DNA from 3 places in the Pseudomonas sp. KH_017 genome. Region 1 is predicted to be linked to each of the others. Evidence: predicted binding sites of a transcription regulator. Region 1 holds the regulator's gene; each other region holds the start of a gene.
What was found. Region 1 encodes sigma-54, which starts transcription at its own class of promoters, with help from an activator protein. Its sites were predicted from a motif close to ANTGGCATNNANNTTGCTNT; they were not measured.
Positions count from the first base shown of each region.

Region 2: glnA (type I glutamate--ammonia ligase) is a predicted target of sigma-54. The motif match lies at 2,248-2,267, and genes of this name have one in related genera.
Region 3: AC3IT6_RS08875 (CmpA/NrtA family ABC transporter substrate-binding protein) is a predicted target of sigma-54. The motif match lies at 2,537-2,556, and genes of this name have one in related genera.

Region 1 is NZ_CM174509.1:914,167-920,508, reverse strand. It holds gene AC3IT6_RS04095 (KpsF/GutQ family sugar-phosphate isomerase) at 1-272, shown strand, start outside; gene AC3IT6_RS04090 (KdsC family phosphatase) at 272-796, shown strand; gene lptC (LPS export ABC transporter periplasmic protein LptC) at 804-1,376, shown strand; gene lptA (lipopolysaccharide transport periplasmic protein LptA) at 1,363-1,911, shown strand; gene lptB (LPS export ABC transporter ATP-binding protein) at 1,911-2,636, shown strand; gene AC3IT6_RS04070 (RNA polymerase factor sigma-54) at 2,909-4,402, shown strand; gene hpf (ribosome hibernation-promoting factor, HPF/YfiA family) at 4,477-4,785, shown strand; gene ptsN (PTS IIA-like nitrogen regulatory protein PtsN) at 4,798-5,262, shown strand; gene rapZ (RNase adapter RapZ) at 5,265-6,122, shown strand; gene AC3IT6_RS04050 (HPr family phosphocarrier protein) at 6,138-6,342, shown strand, end outside.
Region 2 is NZ_CM174509.1:322,274-328,615, reverse strand. It holds gene typA (translational GTPase TypA) at 1-439, opposite strand, end outside; gene thiI (tRNA uracil 4-sulfurtransferase ThiI) at 579-2,033, opposite strand; gene glnA (type I glutamate--ammonia ligase) at 2,362-3,768, shown strand; gene AC3IT6_RS01510 (cupin domain-containing protein) at 3,947-4,369, shown strand; gene AC3IT6_RS01505 (DUF4124 domain-containing protein) at 4,395-4,910, shown strand; gene AC3IT6_RS01500 (DUF4124 domain-containing protein) at 4,907-5,527, shown strand; gene glnL (nitrogen regulation protein NR(II)) at 5,756-6,342, shown strand, end outside.
Region 3 is NZ_CM174509.1:1,938,067-1,944,408, forward strand. It holds gene AC3IT6_RS08865 (nitrate/nitrite transporter) at 1-279, opposite strand, end outside; gene AC3IT6_RS08870 (ANTAR domain-containing response regulator) at 619-1,194, opposite strand; gene AC3IT6_RS08875 (CmpA/NrtA family ABC transporter substrate-binding protein) at 1,210-2,421, opposite strand; gene AC3IT6_RS08880 (quinone-dependent dihydroorotate dehydrogenase) at 2,649-3,668, shown strand; gene rmf (ribosome modulation factor) at 3,929-4,144, opposite strand; gene rlmKL (bifunctional 23S rRNA (guanine(2069)-N(7))-methyltransferase RlmK/23S rRNA (guanine(2445)-N(2))-methyltransferase RlmL) at 4,675-6,342, shown strand, end outside.

The DNA of each region.
Region 1 (6,342 bases):
CCGTGATCCTGGAAGCCGATGGAAAGCTGGCCGGGATCTTTACCGACGGTGACTTGCGCCGCACGCTGGACCGTAGCATCGACATCCATAGCGCTACAATCGACCAGGTCATGACTGCACATGGCAAGACTGCCCGCGCCGAGATGCTCGCCGCCGAAGCGCTGAAAATCATGGAAGACCATAAAATCAACGCGCTGGTCGTGGTCGACCGTGAAGACCGCCCGGTCGGTGCCTTGAACATGCACGACTTGCTGCGTGCAGGAGTAATGTAATGAGTGCGGACCTGTTGCAACGCGGCAAACAGATCAAACTGGCAGTGTTCGATGTCGATGGCGTGCTGACCGACGGGCGCCTGTACTTCCTCGAAGACGGCAGCGAATTCAAGACGTTCAACACACTCGACGGCCAGGGCATCAAGATGCTGATGGCCGCCGGCGTGCAGACGGCCATCATCAGTGGCCGCAAGACCCCGGTGGTCGAGCGACGGGCCAAAAACCTCGGCATCCCGCATCTGTATCAGGGGCGCGAAGACAAACTGGTGGTACTCGATGAGCTACTGGCCCAACTCAACCTGAGCTATGAACAGGTGGCCTACCTCGGCGATGACCTGCCGGACCTGCCGGTGATTCGCCGCGTCGGCCTGGGCATGGCGGTGGCCAATGCCGCCAGTTTCGTGCGTGAACACGCTCACGGCATCACCCTCGCCCGTGGCGGCGAAGGTGCCGCTCGCGAATTCTGCGAATTGATCCTGCGCGCCCAGGACCGCCTCGATGCGGCCAATGCGGCGTACCTGTGAGCCCACTATGCTGAGCAAAAAGTTTCGCAACACCCTGATGTTCAGTTGCATCGCGGCGATATTCGCCGCGGTTGGCTACTGGAACATCAGCCCGGAACGCTTCCTCGACAAGCCGGTAACGCCGGTCGATGAAAGCGCGATCGACTATTACGCCATCAACGCCCACAGCGTGCAGTACCTGCCGGACGGCAAGCTGCAATATGATCTGGTGTCCGACAAGGTCGAGCACCTGAAAGCGACCGAGGTGACATTGCTGACCAACCCCGACCTGAATGTGTTCCGCGGCACTGAATTCCCGTGGCACGTCCAGAGCCTGCGCGGCGAGGTCAACCCTGATGGCACACAGGTCGAACTGATCGATGACGTGCGCATCACGCGCTTTGACGAGAAAAACCGTAAAACCCTGATCACCAGCACCCGCATGACCGTGTTCCCGCAGCAGCAATATGCGCAGACCGAGCAAGACGTTAGAATCGACGGCGCTGGCGGTGTATCGACTGGCAAGGGAATGAAGGCGTATTTGAAAGAAAGCAGGATACACCTGCTATCGAACGTAAGAGGACAGTATGAGGCTCGTTAAAACCCTCCCGATTTTGCTCAGTCTGGGCGCAGCACTGGGAAGCGTGAGCGCCTGGGCTCTGCCGGAAGATCAACAGCAGCCTATCCGCATTCAGGCCGACGATGCCCAACTGGACGACAAGCAAGGTATTGCTACCTATAAGGGTGACGTGATCATCACTCAAGGCTCGATGAAGGTGACAGGCAACACCGTTACCATTACCCGCACCCCGGCTGGCGACATCGACGTAGTGACCTCGGTGGGCAACCTGGCGTACTTCGAGCAATTGCAAACAGCTGGCGATACCAAGCCTGTTCAGGGCTGGGGCGTGACGATCCAGTATCACGCCGCGCAAAATCGCGTCGTACTGATCGACAAGGCCAAAGTTGTCGACAAGGACAACAACGTCACCCAAGGCGAGAAAATTGTCTACGACACGGACAAGAAACTCGCCAGCGCCGGTCGCGCCACAGGCAGCAAGGTCACCGAGGCGCGCCCGCGTATCGACATGGTGATCCAGCCGAAGAAGAAAACCGACGAGAAAAAGGCCCAGTAATGGCAACTCTGAAAGCTCAGCATCTGGCCAAGAGCTACAAGAGCCGCCAGGTCGTGCGCGACGTCAGCCTGTCCATCGACAGCGGTCAGATTGTCGGCCTGCTTGGCCCGAACGGCGCCGGCAAGACCACCTGCTTCTACATGATTGTCGGCCTGGTACAGGCCGACCAGGGCCGCGTCCTGATCGATGACCTGGACGTCAGCCACCAGCCGATGCATGGCCGCGCAAAGGCCGGTATCGGCTACTTGCCGCAGGAAGCATCGATCTTTCGCAAACTGTCGGTGGCCGACAACATCATGGCCATCCTCGAGACCCGCAAGGAACTCGACAAGGCCGGTCGTCGCAAAGAGCTGGAAAGCCTGCTGCAGGAATTTCACATCAGCCACATCCGCGACAACCTCGGCATGAGCCTGTCCGGTGGTGAGCGCCGTCGCGTGGAGATCGCCCGCGCCCTGGCCACCAACCCGAAATTCATCCTCCTCGACGAACCCTTCGCCGGCGTGGACCCGATTTCGGTCGGAGACATCAAGCAGATCATTCACCACCTCAAGGCCAAAGGCATTGGCGTGCTGATCACGGACCACAACGTTCGTGAAACCCTGGATATCTGTGAAACCGCCTATATCGTCAATGACGGTCAACTGATCGCTGAAGGCGACGCTGAAACCATCCTGGCCAACGACCTGGTGAAGGAAGTGTACCTGGGCCACGAATTCCGCCTGTAAGACACCGAGGTGCCAGAGCAGTCGACGGGCGCTTGTCTCGATAAAAAATCAACTCTTTTTTATTGTTACAGCGCTCTAGGCAAACCCGACGCTTCAAAGATGTTCAGGAGCCAGCCGGAGCAACCTGTCAACAAAACTTTGCAGCTTTTATTGTTACAGCGCTCTAGGCAAACCCTTCAGTTTCAGGCATATAATTTGCTTATGTTTGGCGCCCCGGCGCCCTGTAGTGGATGGCGCATGTGCGCCGGCGAATAAGGTGTTAAGCCCCTGCCATGAAACCATCGCTAGTCTTGAGAATGGGCCAGCAGCTGACGATGACACCGCAGCTGCAACAGGCCATCCGCCTGCTCCAATTGTCGACCCTGGACCTGCAACAGGAAATCCAGGAGGCCCTGGAGTCCAACCCGATGCTCGAACGCCAGGAAGAAGGCGACGACTTCGACAATTCCGACCCCTTGGCCGACAACGCCGAACAAAAGCCCAACACTGACATCCAGGAACCCTCCTACCAGGAAAGCGCCCCGACGGTTGATAACCTCGATGAAGGTGACTGGAACGAGCGTATTCCCAACGAACTCCCCGTCGACACCGCGTGGGAGGACGTTTACCAGACCAGCGCCAGCAGCCTGCCCAGCAATGACGACGACGAGTGGGACTTCACCACCCGCACCTCGGCGGGCGAAAGCCTGCAGAGCCACTTGCTATGGCAACTGAACCTGGCCCCGATGTCCGACACCGATCGCCTGATTGCCGTGACCCTGATCGACTGCATCAACAATCAGGGCTACCTGGACGAAACCCTCGAGGAAATCCTCGAAGCCTTCGACCCGGAACTGGACATCGAACTGGACGAAATCGAAGCCGTCCTGCACCGCATCCAGCAGTTCGAGCCCGCCGGCATCGGCGCCCGCAACCTGGGTGAATGCCTGTTGCTGCAATTGCGTCAGTTGCCTGCCAAGACACCTTGGCTGACCGAGGCCAAGCGCCTGGTCACCGATTACATCGACCTGCTTGGCAGCCGCGACTACAGCCAGTTGATGCGCCGCATGAAGCTCAAGGAAGATGAACTGCGCCAGGTCATCGAACTGGTCCAGAGCCTCAACCCGCGCCCGGGCTCGCAGATCGAGTCCGCCGAAGCCGAGTACGTCGTTCCCGACGTTATCGTGCGCAAGGACAACGAGCGCTGGCTGGTGGAGCTCAATCAGGAGTCGGTGCCACGTCTGCGGGTCAACGCCCAGTACGCCGGTTTCGTGCGCCGCGCCGACACCAGCGCCGACAACACATTCATGCGCAATCAGTTGCAGGAGGCCCGCTGGTTCATCAAGAGCCTGCAAAGCCGCAATGAAACCCTGATGAAGGTTGCCACCCAGATCGTCGAGCATCAACGCGGCTTTCTGGAGTACGGCGACGAAGCCATGAAGCCGCTGGTCCTGCATGACATCGCCGAAGCGGTCGGCATGCATGAATCGACGATTTCACGGGTGACCACCCAGAAGTTCATGCACACCCCCCGGGGCATTTATGAACTGAAGTACTTTTTCTCCAGTCACGTAAGCACCTCCGAAGGCGGCGAATGCTCGTCCACGGCGATCCGGGCGATCATCAAAAAACTGGTTGCCGCGGAAAATCAGAAAAAGCCGTTGAGTGACAGCAAGATCGCTGGTTTACTGGAGGCACAAGGCATTCAGGTGGCTCGCCGCACCGTCGCCAAGTACCGCGAATCCCTCGGGATCGCGCCTTCGAGCGAACGCAAGCGGTTGATGTAGAGCCACGCCACAGCGTTCCAGTGGTAGATCATCTGATCTACCGCTTTATGCACTGGCAACGAAGGAGAAGCTGTATGCAAGTCAACATCAGTGGACACCAACTGGAAGTGACCGAACCTCTTCGCACCTACATCGGCGAAAAACTCGAACGATTGGAGCGACATTTCGACAAGATCACTAATGTGCAGGTCACGATGACCGTCGAAAAACTGAAGCAGAAAATCGAAGCCACGCTGCATATTCCCGGGAATGAAGTGGTCGCAAACGCGGAACATACCGATATGTACGCCGCGATCGACGCACTCACCGACAAGCTGGATAAACAACTCAAAAAGCATAAGGAAAAGACCCAGAGCCTCCTCCAGGGCGCAACCGGTCGTTAACACTCCCTACCCATGATCCGACTTGAAAGTATCCTGACCCCCGGCCGTTCCCTGGTGAACGTGCCGGGAGGCAGTAAAAAGAAAGCCCTCGAACAAATTGCCAATCTGATCGCCCGCGAAGTGCCGGCCCTGGAGATGCAAGATGTCTTCGAGGCACTGATTGCCCGTGAAAAACTCGGCTCCACCGGGTTTGGCAATGGCATCGCTATTCCACATTGCCGTCTCAAGGGCTGTGTTTCGCCCATCAGTGCATTGATGCACCTGGACGCCCCTATCGATTTCGACGCCATCGACGGCGCACCGGTTGACCTGCTGTTCGTACTGCTGGTGCCGGAAGCCGCCACCGATGCGCACCTTGAGCTGCTGCGACAGATCGCCAGCATGCTCGACCGCAAGGAAGTACGTGAAAAACTGCGTAATGCTGCAAGTAACGAAGCCCTGTATCAGGTTGTTCTGAACGAGCAAAACGGTCAGTAATCATGCGCTTGATCATCGTCAGTGGCCGTTCCGGCTCAGGTAAAAGTACCGCCCTCAACGTTCTTGAGGACAACGGCTACTACTGTATCGACAACCTGCCTGCCGGCCTGCTGCCGGAGCTGGCCGAACGCGCCTTGGTTCATACCGAGCTGTTACAGCCGCTGGTCGCCGTTTCCATTGACGCCCGCAACCTGCCCAGCCACCTGTCACGCTTCCCCGACCTGCTCGAGGAAGTCCGTGCCCGCCACATCCAGTGCGATGTGCTGTACCTGGACGCCGATGAAGAAACCCTGCTCAAGCGCTTCTCGGAAACCCGCCGACGTCACCCCCTGACCAACGCCAACCGCTCGCTGGCCGAAGCCATCAGCGTCGAGAGCGACCTGCTCGGGCCGATTGCCGACCTCGCCGATCTCAAGATCAACACCACCAGCCTGAACCTGTACCAGCTGCGCGACGCCATCAAACTGCGACTGCTGAATCAGCCCGAGCCGGGCACAGCGTTCCTGGTGGAGTCCTTCGGCTTCAAGCGTGGCATGCCGGTGGACGCCGACCTGGTGTTCGATGTGCGCTGCCTGCCCAACCCTTACTGGAAACCGGAATTGCGCGAGCAGTCCGGGCTCGATCAACCGGTTGCCGACTATCTGGCGGCACAACCGGATGTCGAAGAGATGTTCCAGGACATTTCCACATACCTGCTAAAGTGGCTGCCGCGTTTTGCCGCCAGCAACCGCGCCTATGTCACCATTGCCATTGGCTGCACTGGCGGACATCACCGTTCCGTCTACCTGACCGAGCGTCTGGGGCAGGCGCTGCAAAAATCACTGAAGAACGTCCAGGTTCGCCACCGCGACCTCAGCTAAAGGATTCACACCGCGATGCCTGCTCTGGAAATCGAAATCATCAACAAGCTGGGCCTGCATGCTCGCGCTTCTGCAAAATTCGTTGGGGTGGCGGGTCAGTTCCCGTGCCAGATCCGGGCCGGTCGTACACCAGAGTCCATGGTCGATGGCAAAAGCATCATGGCGATGATGATGCTGGCCGCCGGCAAAGGCACCACGATTCACTTGAGCACCGAAGGCG
Region 2 (6,342 bases), 590 kb from region 1:
GGTCGAAGATCTGGTCCAGAACCCAGTCCGGACGCGCGCCTGGACGGTCAACCTTGTTGATGACCACGATTGGACGCAGGCCGGCTTCGAAAGCCTTCTTGGTCACGAAACGGGTTTGCGGCATAGGGCCGTCTTGAGCGTCAACCAGCAGCAGAACGGAGTCGACCATCGACATTACACGTTCAACTTCGCCGCCGAAGTCGGCGTGGCCCGGGGTGTCCACGATGTTGATGTGGTAGCCGTTCCAGTTGATGGCGGTGTTTTTCGCCAGAATGGTAATACCGCGCTCTTTTTCCTGGTCGTTGGAGTCCATCACGCGCTCGTCGTTGAGCTCGTTGCGCTCCAGGGTGCCGGATTGACGCAGGAGTTTGTCTACCAGGGTGGTCTTACCATGGTCAACGTGGGCAATGATGGCGATGTTGCGTAGATTTTCGATCACTTGTGTATCTCGATCAGAGGATTCGGTGTGCTGACAAGTCTTGGCAGCGATTAACAGTAGCGTCCGTGAAAGCCGTTACAGCTTGACGGTGGCATCGGGGGGCCGGTGACGCAGGCCACAGGCAAACAGCCCCGGGCACTTAGCTCGGTCGATAAACGCGCACATTGGCATGCCCCTCACTGAGCAAATGGTGGGCATGCAGGCGACTCATCACGCCTTTGTCGCAATACAGCAGGTACTGGCGAGTAGGGTCCAGTTCCTTGAAACGAGCGTTCACTGCATAAAACGGCATCGTTTGTACCTCGATGCCAGCGAGTTCCAGCGGGTCGTCTTCAGCGGCATCCGGGTGACGGATGTCGATGACGATCTGACCGGCCAGCGCTTCGCTGACTTCTTCAATCTGCAAGTCCTGGCCCAATTCATCGATCACACGATCGATCGGCACCAGTTTGGCGTTTTCGAGCGCACGCTCGAGTACCGCCATATCGAATTCTTTCTCTTCATGCTCGACGCGATAGCGCTTGGCCGCGGTCTTCGGATTGACCGAGATGACGCCGCAGTATTCCGGCATGTGCCGGGCGAAATCGGCGGTACCGATTTCGTTGGCCAGGTCGATGATGTCCTGCTTGTGGCTGGCGATCAGCGGACGCAACACCAGCTTGTCGGTCACGCAATCGATCACTGACAGGTTCGGCAGCGTCTGGCTCGATACCTGGGAGATCGCCTCACCAGTAACCAGCGCCTCGATGTGCAGTCGATCGGCAATTTGGGAGGAAGCGCGCAACATCATACGCTTCAATACTACGCCCATATGACTGTTATCGACTTTGCCGAGAATTTCGCCCAGCACTTCTTCGAACGGCACACTGACAAATAGCACGCGTTGGGAGCTGCCGTACTTCTTCCAGATGAAATGCGCGACTTCCATGACGCCCAGTTCGTGGGCACGTCCGCCCAGATTGAAGAAGCAGAAATGCGCCATCAGGCCGCGGCGCATGATCTGGTAGGCCGCTACGGTGGAATCGAAGCCGCCGGACATCAGCACCAGGGTCTGCTCCAGCGCGCCTAGCGGATATCCGCCGATGCCGTTGTGCTGGCTGTGGATCACGAACAACCGTTGGTCGCGAACTTCGATCCGGACTTCGATTTCCGGCTTTTTCAGGTCGATCCCGGCGGCACCGCACTGACGGCGCAACTGGCTGCCGACATATTTTTCGATATCTATCGAGCTGAATGGGTGCTTGCCGGCACGCTTGCAACGCACCGAGAAAATCTTGCCGGCCAGTGCATCACCGTAGTGCTGCTTGCACTTTTCAACGATGTCGTCGAAATCGCCCAGCGGGTATTCATCGATCTGCAGGAAATGCGCGATGCCCGGCATGCAGCTCAGGCGCTCGCCCATCTCCTTCAAGGCCTTGGGGTCGCTGACGCGGGTTTCCAGCTCGAGGTTGTCCCACACGCCGTTCACCACCACGGCCGGGTCCAGATCGCGGAGCACGGCACGGATGTTCTTGGCCAATTGACGGATGAAACGCATCCGTACCGGGCGGCTCTTGATGGTGATCTCGGGGAAGACTTTTACGATTAATTTCATGGAAACAGCGCGCGCATTGCCTGCCGAAAAAGGGGGGCGCGGATTATAGCGGAAATTGCTCAAGGTTTAACCAGTTAATGTGCAGAAGGTTTTGAGCGCACCAAAACAGGTCATTTATTGAAATGAACGCCACATTGTAGGGCGGGATTTTCCGCTTTAAGGTACTTTTCCGCCTGACAGGCGTGAAATTGGGGCAAAAAACCCATGGTGGGGCACTGGCATGCAATTTGCTCCCTTGTGAGGCAGGTTGCCTTGGCAGAGTATTCGCGCCGGCATCACCCACATTTAAGGGCATCCATTACTAGCCCGAAGCCACCCGGAGGACACTATGTCGAAGTCGGTTCAACTCATCAAAGATCATGACGTCAAGTGGATTGATCTGCGCTTCACGGACACCAAAGGCACTCAGCACCACGTGACCATGCCGGCTCGCGATGCGCTGGATGACGACTTCTTCGAAGTCGGCAAAATGTTCGACGGTTCCTCCATCGCTGGCTGGAAAGGCATCGAAGCCTCCGACATGATCCTGATGCCGGACGACTCCACCGCTGTTCTGGATCCGTTCACCGAAGAACCGACCCTGATCCTGGTCTGCGACATCATCGAGCCTTCGAGCATGCAAGGCTACGACCGCGACCCACGTGCGATCGCCAAGCGCGCCGAAGAGCACCTGAAAGCCACCGCTATCGGTGACACCGTATACGCCGGTCCAGAGCCAGAGTTCTTCATCTTCGACCAGGTCAAGTTCAAGTCCGACATTTCCGGCTCCATGTTCAAGATCTACTCTGAACAAGGTTCGTGGATGTCCGACCAGGACATCGAAGGCGGCAACAAAGGCCACCGTCCTGGCGTCAAAGGCGGCTACTTCCCGGTTCCACCGTTCGACCACGATCACGAAATCCGTACCTCCATGTGCAACGCACTGGAAGAAATGGGCCTGACCGTTGAAGTTCACCACCACGAAGTGGCAACTGCCGGCCAGAACGAAATCGGCGTCAAGTTCAACACCCTGGTGAAGAAAGCCGACGAAACCCAAACCCTGAAGTATGTCGTACACAACGTAGCCGATGCCTACGGCCGCACCGCGACCTTCATGCCTAAGCCTCTGTACGGCGACAACGGCTCGGGTATGCACGTACACATGTCCATCTGGAAAGATGGCAAGAACACCTTCGCAGGCGAAGGCTATGCCGGTCTGTCCGATACCGCTCTGTACTTCATCGGCGGCATCATCAAGCACGGTAAGGCCCTGAACGGCTTCACCAACCCGGCGACCAACTCCTACAAGCGTCTGGTTCCAGGCTTCGAAGCTCCAGTGATGCTGGCCTACTCGGCTCGCAACCGCTCCGCTTCGATCCGTATCCCTTACGTGTCGAGCCCGAAAGCCCGCCGTATCGAAGCACGCTTCCCGGATCCGGCTGCCAACCCGTACCTGTGCTTCGCCGCACTGTTGATGGCTGGCCTGGACGGCATCCAGAACAAGATCCACCCTGGCGACGCCGCTGACAAAAACCTGTACGACCTGCCGCCTGAAGAGGCCAAAGAGATCCCACAAGTTTGCGGCAGCCTGAAAGAAGCCCTGGAAGAGCTGGACAAAGGTCGTGCGTTCCTGACCAAAGGCGGCGTTTTCAGCGACGACTTCATCGACGCTTACATCGCCCTGAAAAGCGAAGAAGAAATCAAGGTACGTACCTTCGTACACCCACTGGAATACGAGCTGTACTACAGCTGCTGATCCGGTAGCGCCGCAATACGCGGCGTGACAAAAAGAGGCCTCCTTCGGGAGGCCTTTTTTGTGGGCAACTTCCGACAATGAAACTCGACATCTCCTCGGGCACACACAGCATCGTCCGGCATCAACCAGCTTGAATGACTCGTAGCCTGCTCACTACCTGCAATCAACGGATGGAATGATGAAAACCTTCCCACTCAAGACGCTACTGGCCGCTCTCACCGCCCTCGCCCTTCTAGGCTGCACCACAAAACCCCCATCGACAGAAATCAAACGGGAAATCCTGCTTCAAAGCAGCAAGTCGTGGGATAGCACACCTTACATTCGCTACCCGGATGCCGCGCCCGAGCTGACAGTGCTCAAACTCACGATCCCTGCCAATAGCAAACTCCCCTGGCACACCCATCCGATTCCCAACGCGGCTTACATCCTCTCAGGCGAGCTGACAGTCGAAGACAGGAACAGCGGCCAGACCCGGCGCATCAAACAAGGCGAAGCGCTGGCCGAAATGGTCAATATCACTCATCGCGGCGTCACCGGCGATGAACCGGTAGACCTTGTTGTGTTCTATGCTGGCAGCGAAGGCATTCCATTGGCGGAGTAGTCTTTGCTTCACACAGGGAGTCCGAATGCGGCCACTGTTATTACTTCTACTGCTGTCCTTCAATTTTCCCGTGATGGCCCAAATCTACAAATACACCGATGCCACCGGTAATACCGCCTACAGCAATCAACCGCCCGCGGGTGTTGAAGCCCGGGCGGTTGATTTGCCGCCGCTCAACAGCATCGAACGCCAACCGCCCAGCGATCCTGCACAACCTCAGGCAGGTAATGACGCCGAGCCAATCCACGGTGCCTACAAAAAACTGGAACTCACCGGCCTGCCCACCACCGAAGCCCTGCGCGCAAACAACGGTACTTTCACGGTAAGTGTGCTGATCAAACCGCGCCTGCAAGGTCCCCACCTGCTGCGCCTGCTGCTGGACGGTCAGCCCTACGGCCAGCCAGGCAACGTGCCGACCCTGCAACTGGTGAACATCGATCGCGGCGAACACCGCCTCGCCGTGCAAGTGATCGATGGTGAAAACGTTGTGCAGCAGAGCCCTGCGGTGACATTCACTGTACAGCGGGTGCACAAGCCATGAAGGCCTGGCTACTGATCGCCTGCCTGATCGCCCTGCCCGCGTCGGCAGAGGTCTTCATGTATGTCGACGCCCAGGGCAATCGGGTTTTCACCGACCAGCCCAAACCCGGCAACGCCAAGCGCGTACCGCTGACAACGAGCAATCGAATGGCGGCCAAACCCTCCAGTGCAGCGCCGTTGCTTGCCCAGAGCAGTCCCGAAGCACAAGCGCTGTTCCACTATGAGGTGCTGCGCATCCTGATCCCGGAACCCGACGCAACCATCCGCAGCAACACCGGCGAAGTCATCGTCAGCGCCACCAACGAACCCGCCCTGCAACCCGGTCACCGCTACCGTTTGCTGCTCGACGGCCAGCCCACCGCCGAACCCGGCCTGAGCCCGGTGTTCCCGTTGAGCAACATCGATCGCGGCAGCCATACCCTGTCTGTGGAAATCCTCGACGAACAGGGGCGCATCCTCGAACGCACCGCCAACCAACCTTTCCACATGCAGCGCACGTCTCTCGCCCAGAAGCGCAGGATCAAACCCTGCACTCTCGAAGACTACGGCCAGCGGCCGGAATGCCCGCTCAGCGACAAGCCCGGCGAAGAAAAAAATCCTTTCCTGCGACTTTTCTAACCTCGTTCAGCTTTGCGCACTATATTGGTGCAATTGCTTGCACCGTACTCACATTCCAACCCATTTTGGTTCGAAAGTACCCGCAAAAGCTGGCAGAGCGCCACGCAAACGAGCGTCAAACGCCTGTTTCAGGCGCTGAACGCTTCTTTTCGGAGCCTTGGTTTGGTTTTTGCATTTTGCCCGTACCAGCGTTTTTTTTGCGCATGCTCTGCCCTAAAAGAGGTCCCGATGACCATTAGCGACGCACTCCACCGTTTGCTACTCGACAACCTCACCACTGCCACCATCCTGCTCGACGCCGAACTTCGCCTCGAGTACATGAACCCGGCGGCGGAGATGCTGCTGGCCATCAGCGGCCAGCGCAGCCATGGGCAGTTCATCAGTGAGTTGTTCACCGAGTCGACCGAGGCGCTGAACTCGTTGCGCCAGGCCGTCGAGCAAGCGCACCCGTTCACCAAGCGCGAAGCCATGCTCACCGCCCTCACCGGCCAGACCCTGACCGTCGACTACGCGGTAACGCCGATCCTGAGCAACGGCGACACGCTGCTGCTGCTCGAAGTCCACCCTCGTGACCGCCTGCTGCGGATCACCAAGGAAGAAGCGCAGCTGTCGAAACAGGAAACCAGCAAGATGCTGGTGCGCGGCCTTGCCCATGAAATCAAGAACCCCTTGGGCGGGATTCGCGGCGCGGCACAATTGCTCGCCCGGGAGCTGCCGGAAGAAAGCCTGCGCGACTACACCAACGTCATCATTGAAGAAGCCGACCGCCTGCGTAATCTGGTCGATCGCATGCTCGGCTCCAACAAGCTGCCGTC
Region 3 (6,342 bases), 1.0 Mb from region 1:
ACCGAACAGGGCGCAGATCACGATGACCTGGCCGATCAGGCCGGCGGTTTTTGGCGAAAGGCGATCAGCCAGCATCCCCATCACGAAGCGCAACACCGCCCCGGCCAGAATCGGCGTGGCGACCACCAGCCCCCGTTGCTGCGTCGTCAGGTGCAGGTCGGCGGCGATCTGTACCGCCAAAGGACCGAGCAGGTACCAGACCATGAAACTCAGGTCGAAATAGAGGAACGCTGCGAACAATGTGGGTGTATGGCCGGATTTCCAGAAGCTTGAATTCATTGCGCACCTCAGCTGTGAAGAGTCTCGAAAGGAGTCATGAGCTTGCAGGTGGGGCGCCGATACGGCCGCACCACCGGCCCCGTGCTGTGGGGCCAAAACGAAAAAACGCCGCCACCCGATCCGCCAAGGGCAAATGAGGTGCGCGACGTCTTTGTCGTAGGTGGGGCAACCGCCGTTGGTTACCTGTATCGATTACATAGCGAGATTTGTGCCAACAACCGAAATCGAGTCGCTGCCATTCGCGAGCAAGCCCGCTCCCACAAGGGAATGGCGTCGAACACAAATCACCTGTGGGAGCGGGCTTGCTCGCGAAGGCGATAGAACATTCACCACTGGGTTTCAGCCGAGCAACTCGCTCATGGCAATAATCTGCTCCGCCACTTGAATCAGCTTCTGCTGGCGGCTCATCGCCTGGCGGCGCATCAGTGTGTAGGCCTCTTCCTCGTTACAGTCCTTCATTTTCATCAGCAGTCCCTTGGCCAGTTCGATGCGCTTGCGCTCGGCCAATTGCTGGTCGCGGGCATGCAACTGGGCACGCAAGGCCTGGTCGCTCTCGAAGCGTGCCATGGCTACATCGAGAATCGGCTGCAGGCGTTGTGCGTGAATGCCTTCGACGATGTAGGCGCTGACCCCGGACTTGATCGCCTGGCGCATCACATCGGGGTCGTGTTCGTCCGTGAACATCACAATCGGTCGTGGCTGGTCGCGCGTCACCAGCACCACTTGTTCCATGACATCGCGCCCCGGTGACTCGGTATCGATCAGAATTACATCCGGACGCACCGTTTCGACGCGTTCGGGCAAGTCAATGGTCAGGCCGGATTCATCGATCACTTCGAATCCGGCCTCGGTCAGGGCAGCCTTCAGGCGTCCGACTTTTTTGGCGGTGTCGTTGATCAGCAGGATACGCAGCATGTTCGTGGTCTCCTGTCAGCGGCTGGCGGATCGGTGCGAGCTGTCGCTCATGGCGTGCAGTTTGAAACTGCGGGCATAACCGGCCGGGTCCGAGCCGTCCCAGATTTTGCCGTCGATCAATTGACTGCTGCGCATTTGCTCGGCTGATGAAGCGACGCCGACGGCACGGGCGGCTTCACGGTAGAGGTCCAGTTGCTGGACCTGCCGGGCCACCGCGAGATAGTCCGGGTCATCGCGCAACAAGCCCCAGCGGCGGAACTGGGTCATGAACCACATGCCGTCCGACAGGTACGGCAGGTTGACCTCGCCATCCCCGTGCAAGCGCAGCGCGTGCGGGTCTTGCCAGCGGTGGCCAAGGCCGTCGGCGTATTCGCCCAGCAGGCGTGGTTCGATGCAGTCCAGTGGCGCGTCAAGGTACTGCGCGGCACTGAGCAATTGTGCGGTACTGCGGCGATTCTCGGTGCTTTCTTCGATGAAGCGGCTGGCTTCCAGAACCGCCATTACCAACACCCGGGCGGTATTGGGGTATTGCTCGACGAACGCACGGGTGCAGCCGAGGACCTTTTCCGGATGATCGGGCCAGATGGTCTGAGTCGTGGCCAGGGTGAAGCCGAGGTCCTGTTGCACGGCACTGGCGGACCAGGGTTCGCCGACACAGAAGCCGTCGATGCGCCCGGCCCGCAGGTGCGCGACCATTTGCGGTGGCGGCACCACCACGCTGTCGACATCCAGCAGCGGGTGAATGCCCTGGCTGGCGAGCCAGTAATACAACCACATGGCGTGGGTGCCGGTGGGAAACGTCTGGGCGAAGGTGAGTTTTGAGCGAGTTTGGTGCACATGCCGATCCAGTGCTTCAGGACTGGTCACTCCAAGCGCCTGCAAGCCGCGGGACAGGTTGATGCTCTGGCCGTTCTGATTCAGGCCCATCAGCACGGCCATGTCGGTCGCGGCCACGCCACCGATACCCAGGTGAACGGCGTAAATCAGGCCATAGAGGCTGTGGGCGGCATCGAGTTCGCCGCTGACCAGTTTGTCCCGCAGGTTGGCCCAGGACGATTGACGCTTGAGGTTCAGGGTCAAGCCGTGGGGCTGGGCGAAGCCCTGAGTGGCGGCGACAACCACCGAGGCGCAGTCGCTCAGGGCCATGAAGCCGAGATTGATTTCGGTTTTTTCCGGGGCATCGCTGCCATTGACCCAGGCCAGGGGGCCGGCTGACGGTTCGTTCATCGCGTGTTCACCTTGCAAAAAAAACGTCGTCCGGGTTCTTGCATGAGCAGGCCGGGGACGACGCCATTGTCTTTGCACACATTCGGTCGTTGGCATGGGTGCTGGTGTCCAGAGTGGTGCAAGGCATATGCCATTATCCGTTGATTTGATCACGCGCCTCGCTTGCCACCCCGTTGCCCGGCTATAATCGCCCCCTCAATTCGCCGCCAATCGAGTCAAATCCGCCCATGTACACCCTGGCCCGTCAGCTGTTGTTCAAACTCTCCCCGGAAACCTCCCACGATCTGTCCCTGGACCTGATCGGCGCGGGCGGGCGTCTTGGGCTCAACGGCTTGCTGTGCAAGGCCCCGGCGAAGGTGCCGGTGAATGTCATGGGCCTGGACTTCCCGAATCCGGTGGGGCTGGCCGCCGGCCTGGACAAGAACGGCGCGGCCATCGATGGTTTTGCCCAACTGGGTTTCGGTTTTGTCGAAATCGGCACCATCACGCCGCGTCCGCAGCCGGGCAACCCGAAGCCACGCCTGTTCCGTTTGCCGGAAGCCGAGGCGATCATCAACCGCATGGGTTTCAACAACCTCGGCGTCGATCACCTGCTGGCCCGCGTGGCGGCGGCCAAGTACAAAGGCGTGCTGGGCATCAACATCGGCAAGAACTTCGATACGCCGGTCGAGCGTGCCGTGGACGACTACCTGATCTGCCTGGACAAGGTCTACGCCCACGCCAGCTATGTGACGGTCAACGTCAGTTCGCCGAACACGCCGGGCCTGCGCAGCCTGCAATTCGGTGACTCGCTCAAGCAGTTGCTGGCCGATCTGGCCGAGCGCCGCGCGGAACTGGCATTGCGTCATGGCAAGCATGTACCGCTGGCGATCAAGATCGCGCCGGACATGAGCGACGAAGAAACCGCACAAGTTGCACAAGCACTGATCGAAACCGGGATGGATGCCGTCATCGCCACCAACACCACCCTGAGCCGCGTAGGCGTCGAAGGCATGGAGCACGGCGAAGAAGCCGGCGGTCTGTCTGGCGCGCCGGTTCGTGACAAGAGCACCCACACCGTGAAAGTGCTGGCATCGGAGCTGGGCGGGCGTTTGCCGATCATTGCGGCGGGCGGCATTACCGAAGGCAAGCACGCGGCGGAGAAAATCGCCGCAGGCGCGAGCCTGGTGCAGATCTATTCGGGCTTCATCTACAAAGGCCCGGCGCTGATTCGTGAGTCTGTGGACGCGATTGCAGCGCTACGCTGATCCCCTTGTAGGAGCGAGCTCGCTCGCGATGGTCGATAACGATAACGCGTGCTTTCTGGATGCACGCGGTGCTCTCGGTTCCATCGCGAGCAATCGAGCGTCGACCGGCTGCTCCTACAGGGGATTGTTTGGACCAGCGAGCAGGCATAAAAAAGGGCTCCATGAAGGAGCCCCTGGGCCGTAGCCCGCCGTCCGGATGGGACGTGCGTGGTTAATTCAGTACAAATCAGATTGTCGTGTCGGAGTGTAGTGCCCTGTAATTAGCCGACGGCGTGAAGTTCGTTGAGTCTGTGGATTCCTGCAGTGCCGGTCATACCGTCCCAGTTGTCGCCGCGTCCTTCTCGCCAGCCGTTGATCCAGGCTTGACGTACCGACGGTAGAGTAAATGGGCAAAGCTCACGGGATTTACCACCAACGCCATATTGATATCCGCGCAAAAATGCTCTTTCCAACGGATCACGCTTAAGTCTTCTCATAGGGTGTTGCCCTCACTTGTTGACTGTATTTATCGCGTCGACCTCTATTGAGGTCTGGCAGAAAAACTCTGCCGTTGGCGGCTCGTTGCCGGCGTGACGAGCCAAGGTGTTGGCGTCATTGCGGCGCCAACCTGTATTGAGTTCTAACCAATGCGTCACATCGAGGGAATGATCGTTTTGTCATAAGGACGTAACTATTTATGTGCTAAGGCCATAAGTAACAGCGCGTTTTTAGCGTATTTATTGGCCAAACCCCGGTATGATCGGCCCTGCGCTGGATGATGGGCTTAATCCTTTAGTGAGAATGGCTCCCGTTGCCGGGAAGCACTATTCGACGAAGGGTCGACTTATGACATTTTGTTGCATCAACTTTTTTATCTGCCCTTGCATCTAAGCTCATTTAACCCGGGCAGCAAGGGTGGAACGGCACGCCTTCGTGCCACGCGGGCGCTCTTCGAGAAAAGCGCCTGATTGAAAACCGGACCGGCAATGCGTTGCCCGGTCACTCAGCTAAAGGTTCTGGAATTCCCATGTCCGATCGTTTCGAACTCTTCCTCACTTGCCCAAAAGGCCTTGAAGGCCTGCTCATCGAGGAAGCCGTCGGGCTTGGCCTTGAGGAAGCGCGGGAACACACCTCTGCCGTACGCGGCATGGCCACCATGGAAACCGCTTATCGCCTGTGCCTGTGGTCGCGCCTGGCCAACCGCGTGCTGCTGGTGCTCAAGCGTTTCCCGATGAAGGACGCCGAAGACCTGTACCACGGCGTGCTGGACATCGAGTGGCAAGACCACATGCTCAATGATGGCACCCTGGCCGTCGAATTCAGCGGCCATGGCTCGGGTATCGACAACACCCACTTCGGCGCGCTGAAGGTCAAGGACGCCATCGTCGACAAACTGCGCACCCCGCAAGGCGACCGTCCTTCCATCGACAAGCTCAACCCGGACCTGCGCATTCACCTGCGCCTGGACCGTGGCGAAGCCATTCTTTCCCTCGACCTGTCGGGCCACAGCCTGCACCAGCGCGGCTATCGCCTGCAGCAAGGTGCGGCACCGCTGAAGGAAAACCTCGCGGCCGCCATCCTGATCCGTTCCGGCTGGCCACGTATCGCGGCCGAAGGCGGCGCACTGGCCGACCCGATGTGCGGTGTCGGCACCTTCCTGGTCGAAGCGGCGATGATCGCCGCCGACATCGCGCCGAACCTGCGTCGCGAGCAGTGGGGCTTCACCGCCTGGCTCGGTCACGTCCCGGCGCTGTGGAAAAAACTGCACGAAGAAGCCTCCGAACGCGCCGCTGCCGGCCTGGCCAAAACACCGTTGTGGATTCGCGGTTACGAAGCCGATCCACGGCTGATTCAACCGGGCCGCAACAACGTCGAGCGTGCCGGCCTGAGCGAATGGATCAAGATCTATCAGGGCGAAGTCGCGACTTTCGAGCCGCGTCCGGACCAGAACCAGAAAGGCCTGGTGATCTGCAACCCTCCGTACGGCGAGCGTCTGGGCGATGAGGCGAGCCTGCTCTACCTCTACCAGAACCTCGGCGAGCGTCTGCGTCAGGCCTGCTTGAACTGGGAGGCGGCGGTGTTCACCGGCGCGCCGGACCTGGGCAAGCGCATGGGTATCCGCAGCCACAAGCAGTATTCGTTCTGGAACGGCGCCTTGCCGTGCAAGCTGTTGCTGATCAAGGTGCTGCCGGATCAGTTCGTCACCGGCGAGCGTCGTACTCCGGAACAGCGTCAGGCCGAGCGAGAGCAAGCGGCCTACGATGAAGCGCCGAGCGAGCCGCAAGAGCGCAAATACAACAAAAACGGCAATCCGATCAAACCGGTTCCAGCCCCGGCCCCGGTGATCGAGCAGCCGCGCCTGAGCGAAGGCGGGCAGATGTTTGCCAACCGCCTGCAAAAGAACCTCAAGGCCCTCGGCAAGTGGGTCAAGCGTGAAGGCATCGACTGCTACCGCGTGTATGACGCCGACATGCCGGAATACTCCATGGCCATCGACCTGTATCACGATTGGGTCCACGTCCAGGAATACGCCGCGCCGAAATCCATCGATCCGGAAAAGGCCTCGGCGCGCATGTTCGATGCCCTGGCTGCGATTCCGCAGGCGTTGAACATCGACAAGAGCCGCGTGGTGGTCAAGCGCCGCGAGCGTCAGAGCGGCACCAAGCAGTACGAGCGCCAGGCGGCACAGGGCAAG